Regions from separate parts of the Streptomyces sp. SID5643 genome, predicted to be linked through region 2. Evidence: riboswitches for the same ligand, from Rfam matches in the RefSeq annotation. Region 2 holds a riboswitch; each other region holds the start of a gene.
The links. A riboswitch is a leader RNA that binds a small molecule or an ion and turns the genes downstream of it on or off. The one in region 2 is predicted to bind cyclic di-AMP.
Positions count from the first base shown of each region.

Region 1 (4,205 bases), on a different contig from region 2:
CACCGCGTCCACGATCGCGCCGTGCTCCGTCCAGGACTCCACCGGGCTGGCCGGTGCGTCCACGGCGTACATCCACGCGATCTTGTGGCGGAGCTGGGTGAGCATCGAGGTCAGTGCGGGGCTGCCACAGGCCTGGGCGAGCGTTTCGTGGAACCAGCCGTCGAGGGAGCGCAGGTCGTCACTGCTGCCCCGGCGGGCCCGCTCCTGGCCCAGCCGGACCAGGCCGCGCAGGACCTTCAGATGCGCCTCGGTGCGGCGCTGGGCGGCGCGGGCCGCTCCGAGCGGCTCCAGGAGCATGCGCATCTCCAGCAGGTCGCCCGCCTCCTGCTCGGTGGGTTCGGCCACGCACGCGCCCGCGTGCCGGCGGGTCACCACGAAGCCCTCGGCCTCCAGGGTGCGCAGCGCCTCCCGGACGGGCACCCGCGAGACGCCGTAGCGGCGCGCGAGGAGTTCCTCGGTGAGCCGGCTGCCGCGCGCGAGGACACCCGCGACGATGTCGTCCCGGATGGCCGTGCACACCGAGTGCGCGGGAATACGCATGACCGACCTCCCCATTAATCCCCGTGAAACGCCGACGAGCGGCGCCCGTTCCGTGACTCTATTGCAATGAGCCGGAATTTCCGACGGCCATCGGGAATCCAGGGATATTTTTTGGACAGGCCACCGCCGTAAACGCCGAAAGCCCCGGCTCGGGGAGCCGGGGCTTCGGGAACGGCGCGGGGGTTCCGGTCAGAGGTTCACGCCGTGGGAGCGGAGGTAGGCGACCGGGTCGATGTCCGAGCCGTACTCGGCGCTCGTGCGGGCCTCGAAGTGCAGGTGCGGGCCGGTGACGTTGCCGGTCGCGCCGGACAGGCCGATCTGCTGGCCGGGGGTGACCTGCTGGCCGACCGAGACGCCGACGGAGGACAGGTGGCCGTACTGGGTGTACGTCCCGTCGTTCATCTTGATGACGACCTGGTTGCCGTACGAACCGCCCCAGCCGGCCTCGACGACGGTGCCCGCCCCGACCGCGTGGACGGAGGTGCCGGTGGCGGCGTGGAAGTCGACACCGGTGTGGCTGCCGGAGGACCACAGGCCGCTGCTGGCCTTGTAGCTGGTGGAGACGTACGAGCCGGAGATCGGGGCCACATAGGCGTTGAGGCGCTTGCGCTCGGCCTCGCGGGCGGCGCGCTCCTTGGCCTCGCGGGCCTTCTCGGCCGCTTCCTTGGCCCTCTCGGCCAACTCGGCGGCCCGCTTGCGCGCGGCCTCCTCGGCCTTCCGCTTGGCGGCGGCCTCCTCGGCGGCCTGCTGCTGCGCGATCGCCTGGGCGTCGATCTGCTGGGCCACGGTGTCGCCCATGGTGACGACCGGGGTGAGGCCGGTCTGCTCGGGGCTGGGCTCGGCGGCGAAGGCAGCGGGGGCCGCCACGGTGCCGATCACGCCGGTGGTGGCGAGGGCCGCGACGCCCGCCGCGCGGGCGGTGCCGCGCTGGATCCTGCTGGGACGACGGTGCTTCCCGGTGGCGCGAGTGAACGCCATGTAGTGGCTGGTCCTTTCCTTCCCTCTCGCCTACCGGGTTAGCTGACGGGTTCGGAGCAGGAAGGTCTCCTACGGACTCCCTCGCGACTCGCGCGGGCGCCCGATTCACCCCAGGGACTGCGGTGGGTCCCCGGCTCCCCTGGCTCGCGCCGTACGGGGACTCGGCGATGACTGTCCGGTGCCGCGGGTGCGGCGCACTGCCTGACGAACAGCCCGGACGACGCTAAGCGGCGCCGCTTTCAATTCCCAAACGAATCCAGGTGTTTGTAGCGCATCCCACAGGGCAGACAGGCAACTCCCATATCAATTCGGGCATAAAGGGGCCCTGGTGCCTTTGAAGACAACCAGGGCCCCTGCGCGCGTGCCGCTACTCGGCCGCGACGACGGTGACTTCGCCGATGCCCAGGGCCTCGACAGGCGCCTTGATCTGCGCCGCGTCGCCGACGAGGACGGTCACCAGACGGTCCACCGGGAAGGCGCTCACGGCCGCCGCGGTGGCCTCCACGGTGCCGGTCGCGGCGAGCTGACGGTACAGCGTGGCCTGGTAGTCGTCGGGCAGGTGCTGCTCGACCTGGTCGGCCAGCGTGCTCGCGACCGCCGCTGCCGTCTCGTACTTGAGCGGAGCCACCCCGACCAGGTTCTGCACGGCGACGTCCCGCTCGGCGTCGGTCAGTCCCCCGGCGGCGAGAGTGCGCAGCACCGTCCAGAGGTCCTCCAGAGCCGGGCCGGTGTTGGGCGTGTCGACGGAACCGCTGATGGCGAGCATCGCGGCACCCGTGCCGTCCGGCGCGGACCTGAGGACCTGGCCGAACGCCCGAACGCCGTAGGTGTAGCCCTTCTCCTCGCGCAGGACGCGGTCCAGGCGGGAGGTGAGGGTGCCGCCGAGGCAGTACGTGCCGAGCACCTGCGCGGGCCACACGCGGTCGTGCCGGTCCGGGCCGACCCGGCCGATCAGCAGCTGCGTCTGGACGGCGCCGGGGCGGTCCACGATGACGACCCGGCCGGTGTCGTCGGCGGTCACCGGCGGCACCGGACGCGGCTCGGCCGAGGAGCCCGTCCAGGCCCCCAGGGTGTCGCCGAGCAGGGCGTCGAGGTCGATACCGGTGAGGTCGCCGACGACGACGGCGGTGGCCGTCGCGGGGCGGACGTGCTTCTCGTAGAAGGCGCGAACGGCCGCGGAGTCGATCGCGGCGACCGTCTCCTCGGTGCCCTGCCGGGGCCGCGACATGCGCGCGTCCGACGGGAACAGCTCCTTGGAGAGCTCCTTGGCGGCACGGCGGGAGGGGTTGGCCAGTTCGTGCGGGATCTCGTCGAGGCGGTTGGTGACCAGCCGCTCGACCTCGCTGTCGGCGAACGCGGGCGCCCTCAGCGCGTCGGCGATCAGGTTCAGCCCCTTGGCGAGACGGGAGGCCGGCACCTCCAGGCTGAGCCGGACGCCGGGGTGGTCGGCATGCGCGTCGAGGGTGGCGCCGGCACGCTCCAGCTCGGCGGCGAACTCCTCGGCGGAGTGCTTGTCGGTGCCTTCGGAGAACGCCCGGGCCATGATCGTGGCCACACCGTCGAGACCGGCCGGCTCCGCCTCCAGGGGGGCGTCCAGCAGCACCTCCACGGCGACGACCTGCTGGCCGGGGCGGTGGCAGCGCAGCACCGTCAGACCGTTGTCGAGCGTGCCGCGCTCGGGGGCGGGGAAGGCCCACGGCTTGGCGTCGCCCGACTGGGGCCGGGGGTGGAAGTCCATCGTGGCGAGCTCGGTCACCGGGCCGCCTCCTCGTTCTCGTCCTGGTCGGCGGGGGCTTCGGGGGCGGTCGGCTCGTACACGAGCACCGCGCGGTTGTCGGGCCGCAGGCGGGCCTTGGCGACCTCCTGGACCTCCTCCGCCGTGATCTCCAGCACACGCTGGACGGCGGTCAGGGCGAGCTGCGGGTCGCCGAACAGCACGGCGTACCGGCACAGTTCGTCGGCGCGGCCGGCGACCGTGCCGAGCCGGTCCAGCCACTCGCGCTCCAGCTGGGCCTGGGCGCGCTCCATCTCCTCGGCCGTGGGGCCCTCCTCGGCGAACCGGGCGAGCTCCTCGTCGATGGCGGTCTCGATGGCCGGCACCTCCACGTCACCGGACGTCTTCACGTCCAGCCACCCCAGGGAGGGCGCCCCGGCGAGCCGCAGCAGGCCGAAGCCGGCCGCCACGGCCGTACGGTCGCGCCGCACCAGCCGGTTGTAGAGGCGGGAGGACTCGCCGCCGCCGAGGACGGTGAGGGCGAGGTCGGCCGCGTCGCACGCGCGCGTGCCGTCGTGCGGCAGCCGGTAGGCGGCCATCAGGGCGCGCGCCGGGACCTCCTCCTCGACGACCTCGCGCAGCTGCTCGCCGATGGTCTCCGGCAGCGAGCCGTCGCGCGGGGCGGGCTTGCCGTCGTGACCGGGGATGGAGCCGAAGTACTTCTCGACCCAGGCGAGGGTCTGCTCCGGGTCGATGTCGCCGACCACGGAGAGCACGGCGTTGTTCGGCGCGTAGTAGGTGCGGAAGAACGCCCGCGCGTCCTCCAGGGTCGCCGCGTCCAGGTCGGCCATGGAGCCGATCGGGGTGTGGTGGTAGGGGTGGCCCTCCGGGTAGGCGAGTGCGGTCAGCTTCTCGAAGGCGGTTCCGTAGGGGACGTTGTCGTAGCGCTGGCGGCGCTCGTTCTTGACGACGT
Region 1 is NZ_WWIC01000002.1:34,951-39,155, forward strand. It holds gene GTY56_RS00415 (GntR family transcriptional regulator) at 1-540, opposite strand, end outside; gene GTY56_RS00420 (M23 family metallopeptidase) at 730-1,518, opposite strand; cyclic di-AMP (ydaO/yuaA leader) riboswitch at 1,531-1,695, opposite strand; gene GTY56_RS00425 (insulinase family protein) at 1,886-3,274, opposite strand; gene GTY56_RS00430 (M16 family metallopeptidase) at 3,271-4,205, opposite strand, start outside.
Region 1: linked by a shared signal. The riboswitch ahead of GTY56_RS00420 (M23 family metallopeptidase) and the one ahead of GTY56_RS06400 (M23 family metallopeptidase) in region 2 are both predicted to bind cyclic di-AMP.

Region 2 (4,205 bases):
CGGCGGCGAGGCGTTCGGTGCCCTCGTGGTCGCGGTCAACGCGGCCGCGGGATACCTCACTCTGCTCTTCCTGGTCTTCGCCGGCTACGTGTACGTTCGGGGCCGTAGCACCCCCCTGCCGGGAACCACCCATGTCGTCGTCCTGGGCGCCGGGCTCAACGGCGACCGGCCCGGCCCGCTGCTGACCCGCAGGCTGGAGCGCGCCCTCGCGATCGACGCCGCCCGCGCACCGGACACGCCTGGTGTGGTGTTCGTCGTCTCGGGCGGCCAGGGCGACGACGAGGTCTGCTCCGAGGCGGACGCGATGTCCGACTATCTGCGCGAGCGCGGAGTGCCCGTCGGCCGGATCGTGCGGGAAGACCGCTCCGTCAACACCGGGCAGAACCTCCGTTTCAGCGCGGCCCTCGTGGAGGACACCGCTCCCGGCCGCCGTGCCACGGTGGTCACCAGTTGCTTCCACGTTTACCGCACGACCCTGCTCGCCCGCCGCGTCGGCGTACCCGTGCACGTCGTGGGCGCGCCGACCTCCCCCGCCTACTGGCTGGCCGCGACACTGCGCGAATTCGCCGCCATCCTGTGGCTGGACCGCCTCCCCCTGGTCGGACTCAGCCTTCTCCTGGCAGTACCAGTGGCGACGACGGCCTTCGAGCACTGAAACGCCGGCCGCACACCTCGTGCCGGGCCCTGACCGATCCCTTGACGCGGCCGACGGCATGCGCACACACCGAAGGCCGGACCCGGGGATCGGGGTCCGGCCTTCGGCCGCGTGTCAGGCAGGTGGTCGTGCGGTGGGTCAGCCGACGGAGACGCCGTGGGAGCGCAGGAAGGCGACCGGGTCCACGTCAGAGCCGTAGTCCGGCGTGGTGCGGATCTCGAAGTGCAGGTGCGGTCCGGTCACGTTGCCGGTCGCGCCCGACAGGCCGACCTGCTGCCCGGCGGTCACGGTCTGGCCGGCCGAGACGGAGAGCTGGGACAGGTGGGCGTACTGGGCGTAGTGGCCGTCGTTCAGCCTGATGACGACCTGGTTGCCGTACGCGCCGCCCCAGCCGGCGGAGACGACGGTGCCGGCGCCGACGGCCTTGAGGGAGGTGCCGGTCGGGACGACGAAGTCGACACCGGTGTGGTAGCCGCTGGACCACATGCTGCCGGACATCCGGTACGGGGTGCCGACGGTGGCACCGGCCACCGGGAGGCTGTAGCCGCTCGCGTTGCTCTCGGCGGCGGGCTTGGCGGCGGCCGGCTTCGCGGCGGGCTCCGCCTTCGGGGCCGACTCGGCGGCAGGCTTCGCGGCCGAGGGCTTCGGGGCGGAGGCCTTCGGCGCGGACGGCGCCGAGGACTTCGGCGCGCTCGCGGCCTGCTTGCCGATCGACAGCTTCAGACCCGGGTGGATCAGCGACGGGTCCGAGCCGACGGCGTCGCGGTTGTCCGCGTAGAGCTTCTTCCAGCCGCCGCTGACGTTCTGATCGTCGGCGATCTTCGCGAGACAGTCGCCGGCCTTCACGGTGTACGTGCGGGGGCCATTGGCCTTTTCGGCGGCCTTCTTCTCGGCCGCCGGAGCGGACTGGACGGCCTTTTCCGGAGCCGACTGCGGGGTGGCGGCGTGGGCGCCGGCGGCCCCCATGAGCGGCAGCGCGAGAGCGGCTCCGCCGGTTCCGGCGACGGCGATGGAGCGGGTGAAACGCTGGGTCTTGGGACGGCGGTGCTTACCCTTCGCGGGCATGACGAATTCCTCTCCGTCGCCTGCGAGGTGAGCTGTCGGGTGCGGGCTGGAGATGCCCGGCCGCGCCGGGGCGCGGCTTAACCCCAAGCCGTTCCGGGAACCGGAACAGGCGTCTTACCTGTGGGTCCCCCGCTCCTGCCGTACGTCGGGTCAGTGTGTGCGGGCTCCGGTCGGCGGCAGGATTAGGCGTCCGTCCGGATTGGTGTGGAACGTAAGCGACCAGGACGCAAACGGACAAGCTTGCGGTTGCCCGTGACGGTGTTTTGCTTTGACGCGTCGCCACATCCGCGGTCACCGAGCGTGGATTACCGATCTCCCGCTTTCCTCAACAGCCCTGAACAACACGAGAATTACGTGCACATGGCAACAACGGATCGTCACGAATATGACGATGGTCACGCACCCCGACCCCATCTCCTTTACAGTCGGGGCACGTTATCCCTAAGCGGTTTAAGCTCCTTATTCGGACAGAAACGGCTACTTCCGCTTAAGGCGGACGACCGCGGCATCCAGATCCCCCCGCAGGCCCACGCGCAGCCCGTGATGAAGCAGCACGGCTCCCCGGTGAATTTCGCCCGTTTCGAGGCATTCGTACGATGCGGCCGGGTCGAGGGCGCACAACCGGAGAGCCGGTACGGGCTCGCCGTACCGCTGCGCCTGGAGCCAGGCGAGGACGACGGTCTCGTCTCCGAGGGTGTACTGCACGGCACTCAGTCCGCCCTGCGGGGGACGCAGCCGGTACTGGTCGCCGCGTTGCACCACGGGCCGGATCTCCTTGTAGAGCTCCACCCACTCCCGCGCCTCGGCGAGTTCCTCCCGCGTCCACCGCGTGAGGTCGCCGCCGACCCCCAGCACCCCGGCCATGGCGCTGACGAACCGGAACCTCAGGGAGCTGGCCCGCTGGTTGAGCATGACGTTCGGACTGTCGGTGACCCAGGCGGCCATGACCCGGGCCGGATGGATCTGACTGAAGCCGTGCTGGATGGCGAGCCGGTCGAGCGGGTCGGTGTTGTCGGAGGTCCACACCTGGTCCGTGCGGCTCAGCACACCGAGGTCGATCCGCCCGCCGCCGCCCGAGCAGGACTCGAAGGCCACTCCGGGATGGGCGGCCCGCAGCCGGTCCAGCAGGGCGTACAGGCCGCGCACGTGATCGATCCACAGCCGCTGCGGGTAGGGGTCGTCCGGCCAGCCGGCGTCGGTGAAGCAGCGGTTGAAGTCCCACTTGACGTAGTCGACGGGAGCGCCGGCGAGAAGCCCGTGGAGCTGCTCCCAGAGGTACTCCCGGACGTCCTCGCGGGCGAGGTTGAGTACGAGCTGATTGCGGAACTCCGTCCGCCTTCGTCCCGGTTGGTACTGCACCCAGTCGGGGTGCGCGCGGTACAGGTCGCTGTCCGGGTTGACCATTTCCGGCTCGACCCAGATCCCGAACTGCATGCCGAGGCCGTGCACGTGGTCGGCGAGCGGCTTCAGCCCGCCGGGGAAGCGGTCGGGGTTCGGGGTCCAGTCGCCGAGCCCGGCCCGGTCGCTGGTGCGCGCCCCGAACCAGCCGTCGTCGACCACGAACAGCTCGACGCCCATGGCGGCGGCCCGCTCGGCGAGCGCCCGCTGCTGCTCCTCGGAGATGTCGAACTCGGTGGCCTCCCAGGAGTTGAACAGCACCGGCCGGTCCCGGCCCGCGTCCGGGATCACATGCGCCCGCTGGTAGGCGTGCCAGGCGCGGCTCGCCCCGCCGAAACCGCCGTCGCTCCAGAGCCCGGCGAAGACCGGCGTCGTGTACGACTCCCCCGTGGCCAGCGTCAGCAGCCCCGAGTCGTCGTAGCCCGCGCCGCCGGTGATCTGCACGCGCGCATCCGGGAGCTGGGCCACGGAGATGCGCCAGGACCCGGACCAGCCCAGGGCGCAGCCGTAGACCTCGCCGCGCTCCTCGGTGGCGTCGGCGTCCAGGGCGACCCACGGCAGGTGCTGGTGCGAGGTGTGGCCGCGGCGGCTGCCGATGACCTTCTCGCCGTGGGTGAGGCCGGAGCGCGTCAGGCGTGACTCGGCCCCCCAGCGGCCGTGCAGCTGGGACAGCCGCCACGCGTCGCGGTCGGGCAGGGTCCAGGTCGCGGAGTCGGCGCGCAGCAGTTCGACGTCCGGCCCCCGGTTGTCCAGGGTCACCCAGCGCTCGACGACGTCCGTCGAGGAGGGCATGCGGTAGTGCAGCGTGACGGTCAGGTCGCCGTCGCGGAACCGGAGCCGCAGCTCGCCGTCCCCGGCGTCGTGCCCCTCGAATCGCCACTCGGTGCCGCGCCACCCGGCCGCGCGTACGGACAGGGCGGGGCGCACGAAGCGGGGGCCGCCCTCGACCGGGTACTCCTCGCGTCCGTCGAGCGGGGACTCGAAGGGCCAGTAGTCCGGCAGCGGCCGGACGGCGAGGGCCTCGGCGTCGGTGAGGCCGATACGGGGGCCCCAGTGCAGATGCAGCAGCTCGTCCCCGTCGGTGACA
Region 2 is NZ_WWIC01000052.1:105,674-109,878, reverse strand. It holds gene GTY56_RS06405 (YdcF family protein) at 1-655, shown strand, start outside; gene GTY56_RS06400 (M23 family metallopeptidase) at 794-1,720, opposite strand; cyclic di-AMP (ydaO/yuaA leader) riboswitch at 1,725-1,879, opposite strand; gene GTY56_RS06395 (alpha-galactosidase) at 2,198-4,205, opposite strand, start outside.

Region 3 (4,205 bases), on a different contig from region 2:
GAGGAGTTCCGCCCCGGCCAGCGCGGAGACGGCGAGGGCGCCGGCCGCGAGCCAGTGGTCCCCGCGCCCCTCCTCCACCTGCCGGGGCTGGAAGCGGAACAGGGCGAAGCCGTAGAGCGCGAGGCCCAGCCAGAACAGCACCAGGGCCGCGTGGGCCAGCCAGGCCGACGTATCGGCTGCGGCGAGCGTGGCACCGAGTACGGCCAGCCCCTGGGTGGCCACGCAGCGCAGGAACACCGTGCCGCGCCGCCCACCGGCCTCCGCGGTGAGCAGCACCGCCCAGAGCAGCATCGCGAGCGCCAGCAGCGCCTCGGCAGGGGACTGCCGGCCGGCCGCGGAGAAGCCGGTGCCGAGGACGGCGGTCGCCGCCACGGCGGTGAGTGCGGCCGGTGTCTCCGCCCGCCACCCGCCGCGTGCCCGCTGGGCGAGGCCCGCGGCCGCCATCAGCCAGGCCGCGCAGGCCAGGGCGAGGACGATGCGGGAGAGGACCTCGTACCCCGCCGAGTCGAGACCGACCGACACGATGCCGGTCGCCAGCGCGTACGTCGACCACCAAGTGGCAAACGGGGAGGGACCGGACATAGCGCCGATGCTAGAGAGCGCCGCGCCCGTTACGAGAGGGGCACGCGCGCGTGCCCCTCAAAAGGCGTGAAGAGCCCTCTCAGGCCGGCCGCACCACGCTGTGGATGGCCGACTCGCCGTCGTAGTAGACCGACTCCTCGCGCACGTACGTGCCGGGCTTCGGGGCGTGGATCATCATGCCGTTGCCGATGTAGATCCCGACGTGGGTGACGTCGTCGTAGAAGAAGACCAGGTCACCGGGCTGGGCCTGGGAGAGCGGGACCGTGGTGCCGGCGTTCACCTGGTCGTAGGTCGTGCGCGGCAGGTCGACGCCCGCGGCCTTCCAGGCGGCCTGGGTGAGGCCGGAGCAGTCGTAGGAGCCGGGGCCGACAGCGCCCCACACGTACGGCTTGCCGATCTGGGCGCGGGCGAAGGCCAGCGCCTTGTCGGCCTTGGTGGCGTACGAGGAGTCGGCCGGGGGTGTCGGGGTGGACGAGCCGGAGCCCGCCGGTCCCGAGGACGAGGACCCGCTGTCCTGCTGCCGAGCGGCCTCCTCCTGTGCCTGTCGCTGCGCGGCCTGCTGCCGGGCCAGCTCGTCGGCCTTGCGGGCGGCCTCCTCCTGCTTCTGCTTCTCGATCGCCGCGAGGCGGGCCTTCTCCTCGGCGGTCAGCCTCGACATCAGCTCGCGCGCCTCGGCGAGCTTGCGCTGGACGGTCGCCTTGGCCGTCTTCAGATCGCCCTGCGACTCGGTGAGCGTCTCCAGGCTCTCGGTGGCCTCCTGGCGCTTCTTCATCGTCTCGGACTGCTGCGCGATGTAGTCGTCGACGGCCACCTTCTGGCGGCCCGTCATCCGGTCCATCAGCTGGGTCTGGTCGAAGTAGTCCTGCGGGGTGTCCGCGAGCAGGAACGTCGCCGTGTCCGGGGCGGCGGCGCCGGTGCGGTACTGGGCGGAGGCGAAGGACCCCAGCTCCTCGCGCGCCTCGTTGAGCTTCTGGGTGCGCTTCGCGACGTCGTCGATGAGGGCGTCGGCGCGTTTGCGCTGCTTCGCCGTCTTCTCCTTGGCCGCGTTGTACTTCTCGGTCGCCGACCCCGCCTGGCGGTAGAGGTCGTCGACCTTCTTCTCGACTTCTTCCAGGCTGGGCTTGTCGTCGGCCTCGGGAGCGGCGTTGGCCGACTGGGACAGCAGGGCCACGGAGGTGAGGGCCGCCGTTGCGAGGGCGGGGGTCCGTATGCCTGCCACGCGCGTACCCGTAGGACGCGACTTGCGGTGCGACGCCAAGGGAGGCGACTCCTTCCACGTTCCGCCTACCGAGTTAGCTGTCGGGTTCGGGCGGGTGGTTCGGAAGGTTTGCCCTACGGCTCTCTCCGCACAGGGAGTCGGGCCGATTCACCCCAGGTTCACGGTTGGGTCCCCGGCTCCGGCTGCCGCTGCGGCACACCGGACTCGGCGGAGGCCGCGCGGCCCGGCGACGTTCGCCGGTGGGGGTCATGCGGCCTGGTCGCACGGTAGCCAACTCGTGTGGCCCCTGTGAAGGTTGATGGGTGATATGCCCGATACATTTTCGTGACCTCGGTCATGAACGTTGCCGAGAGTGAACGATCGGGGGAGTTCGGTCATCCTTTGTCCATAATTGCGGGGGGTGTAGCACGCCGTGATCATGCGGTCATGGAGGGCGACAATGAGCCGCCGGCCGGTCGGCGGGGGGCCCGCGCGCCCGGCGATGTTCTCAGGGCGGCGGCGGGCTGTCAGTGGGGCGCCCTAGACTCGGAGAGCGATGAGCAGCCTCTTTGACGACAGCTTCCTGGCGAACCTCCAGGCCCAGCGGGGCCCCGCGGACGAGCCCCCGCCGCCGCCCGAGGACGATCACGTTCCGGAGCCGATTCCGGACGATCTGTTCGGCGGGAAGTTCGACGCGCCCCCGGACCGGGACGCCTACTACCGGGACGGCGCGCCCCGCCCGGTCGTGGACACCGCCGCGCTCCTGGAGGGGCTGAACGACAACCAGCGCGCCGCCGTCGTCCACTCCGGCTCCCCGCTGCTCATCGTGGCCGGTGCCGGCTCCGGCAAGACCCGCGTGCTCACGCACCGCATCGCCCACCTCCTCGCCGAGCGCGGCGTGCACCCGGGCCAGATCCTCGCGATCACCTTCACCAACAAGGCCGCGGGCGAGATGAAGGAACGTGTCGAGCAGCTCGTCGGCCCGCGCGCGAACGCCATGTGGGTCATGACGTTCCACAGCGCGTGCGTGCGCATCCTCCGCCGCGAGAGCAAGAAGCTCGGCTTCACATCGAGCTTCTCGATCTACGACGCCGCCGACTCCAAGCGCCTGATGGCCCTGGTCTGCCGTGACCTGGACCTCGACCCAAAGCGCTTCCCGCCGAAGTCCTTCAGCGCCAAGATCAGCAACCTGAAGAACGAGCTGATCGACGAGGAGGACTTCGCCGCCCAGGCCACCGACGGCTTCGAGAAGACCCTCGCCCAGGCCTACGCCCTGTACCAGTCGCGGTTGCGCGAGGCGAACGCCCTCGACTTCGACGACCTGATCATGACGACGGTCAACCTGCTGCGCGCCTTCCCGGACGTCGCCGAGCACTACCGCCGCCGCTTCCGGCACGTCCTGGTCGACGAGTACCAGGACACCAACCACGCCCAGTACGCGCTCGTGCGGGAGCTGGTCGGCACCTCCGAGCACCCCGTCGACGTACCGCCCGAGGCCGAGGTCCCGCCCGCCGAGCTGTGCGTGGTCGGTGACGCCGACCAGTCGATCTACGCCTTCCGCGGCGCGACGATCCGCAACATCCTCCAGTTCGAGGAGGACTACCCGGACGCCACGACGATCCTGCTGGAGCAGAACTACCGCTCCACGCAGACGATCCTCAGCGCCGCCAACGCGGTCATCGAGCGCAACGAGTCCCGCCGCCCCAAAAATCTGTGGACCAACGCGGGCTCCGGCGCCCGGATCACCGGCTACGTCGCCGACACCGAGCACGACGAGGCGCAGTTCGTCGCCGATGAGATAGACCGCCTCACGGACGCCGGCGAGGCCAAGGCCGGTGACGTCGCCGTCTTCTACCGCACCAACGCCCAGTCCCGTGTCTTCGAAGAGGTCTTCATCCGCGTCGGCCTGCCCTACAAGGTCGTCGGCGGTGTCCGCTTCTACGAGCGCAAGGAGGTCCGGGACGTCCTGGCCTACCTGCGCGTCCTGGCCAACCCCGAGGACTCGGTACCGCTGCGCCGGATCCTCAACGTCCCCAAGCGGGGCATCGGCGACCGCGCCGAGGCGATGATCGACGCCCTGTCCCAGCGGGAGAAGATCAGCTTCCCGCAGGCGCTCAAGCGCGTCGACGAGGCGTACGGCATGGCCGCGCGCTCGACCAACGCCGTCAAGCGGTTCAACACGCTGATGGAGGACCTCCGCACCATCGTCGAGTCCGGCGCCGGACCGGCCACGGTTCTGGAAGCCGTGCTGGAGCGCACCGGATACCTCGCCGAGCTCCAGGCCTCCACCGACCCGCAGGACGAGACCCGTATCGAGAACCTCCAGGAACTGGCCGCCGTCGCCATGGAGTTCGAGCAGGAGCGCGGCGAGGACGAGCAGACCACGCTGTCGGACTTCCTGGAGCAGGTCGCGCTGGTCGCCGAC
Region 3 is NZ_WWIC01000314.1:33,164-37,368, forward strand. It holds gene GTY56_RS33790 (SLAC1 family transporter) at 1-582, opposite strand, end outside; gene GTY56_RS33795 (C40 family peptidase) at 662-1,840, opposite strand; cyclic di-AMP (ydaO/yuaA leader) riboswitch at 1,849-2,021, opposite strand; gene pcrA (DNA helicase PcrA) at 2,337-4,205, shown strand, end outside.
Region 3: linked by a shared signal. The riboswitch ahead of GTY56_RS33795 (C40 family peptidase) and the one ahead of GTY56_RS06400 (M23 family metallopeptidase) in region 2 are both predicted to bind cyclic di-AMP.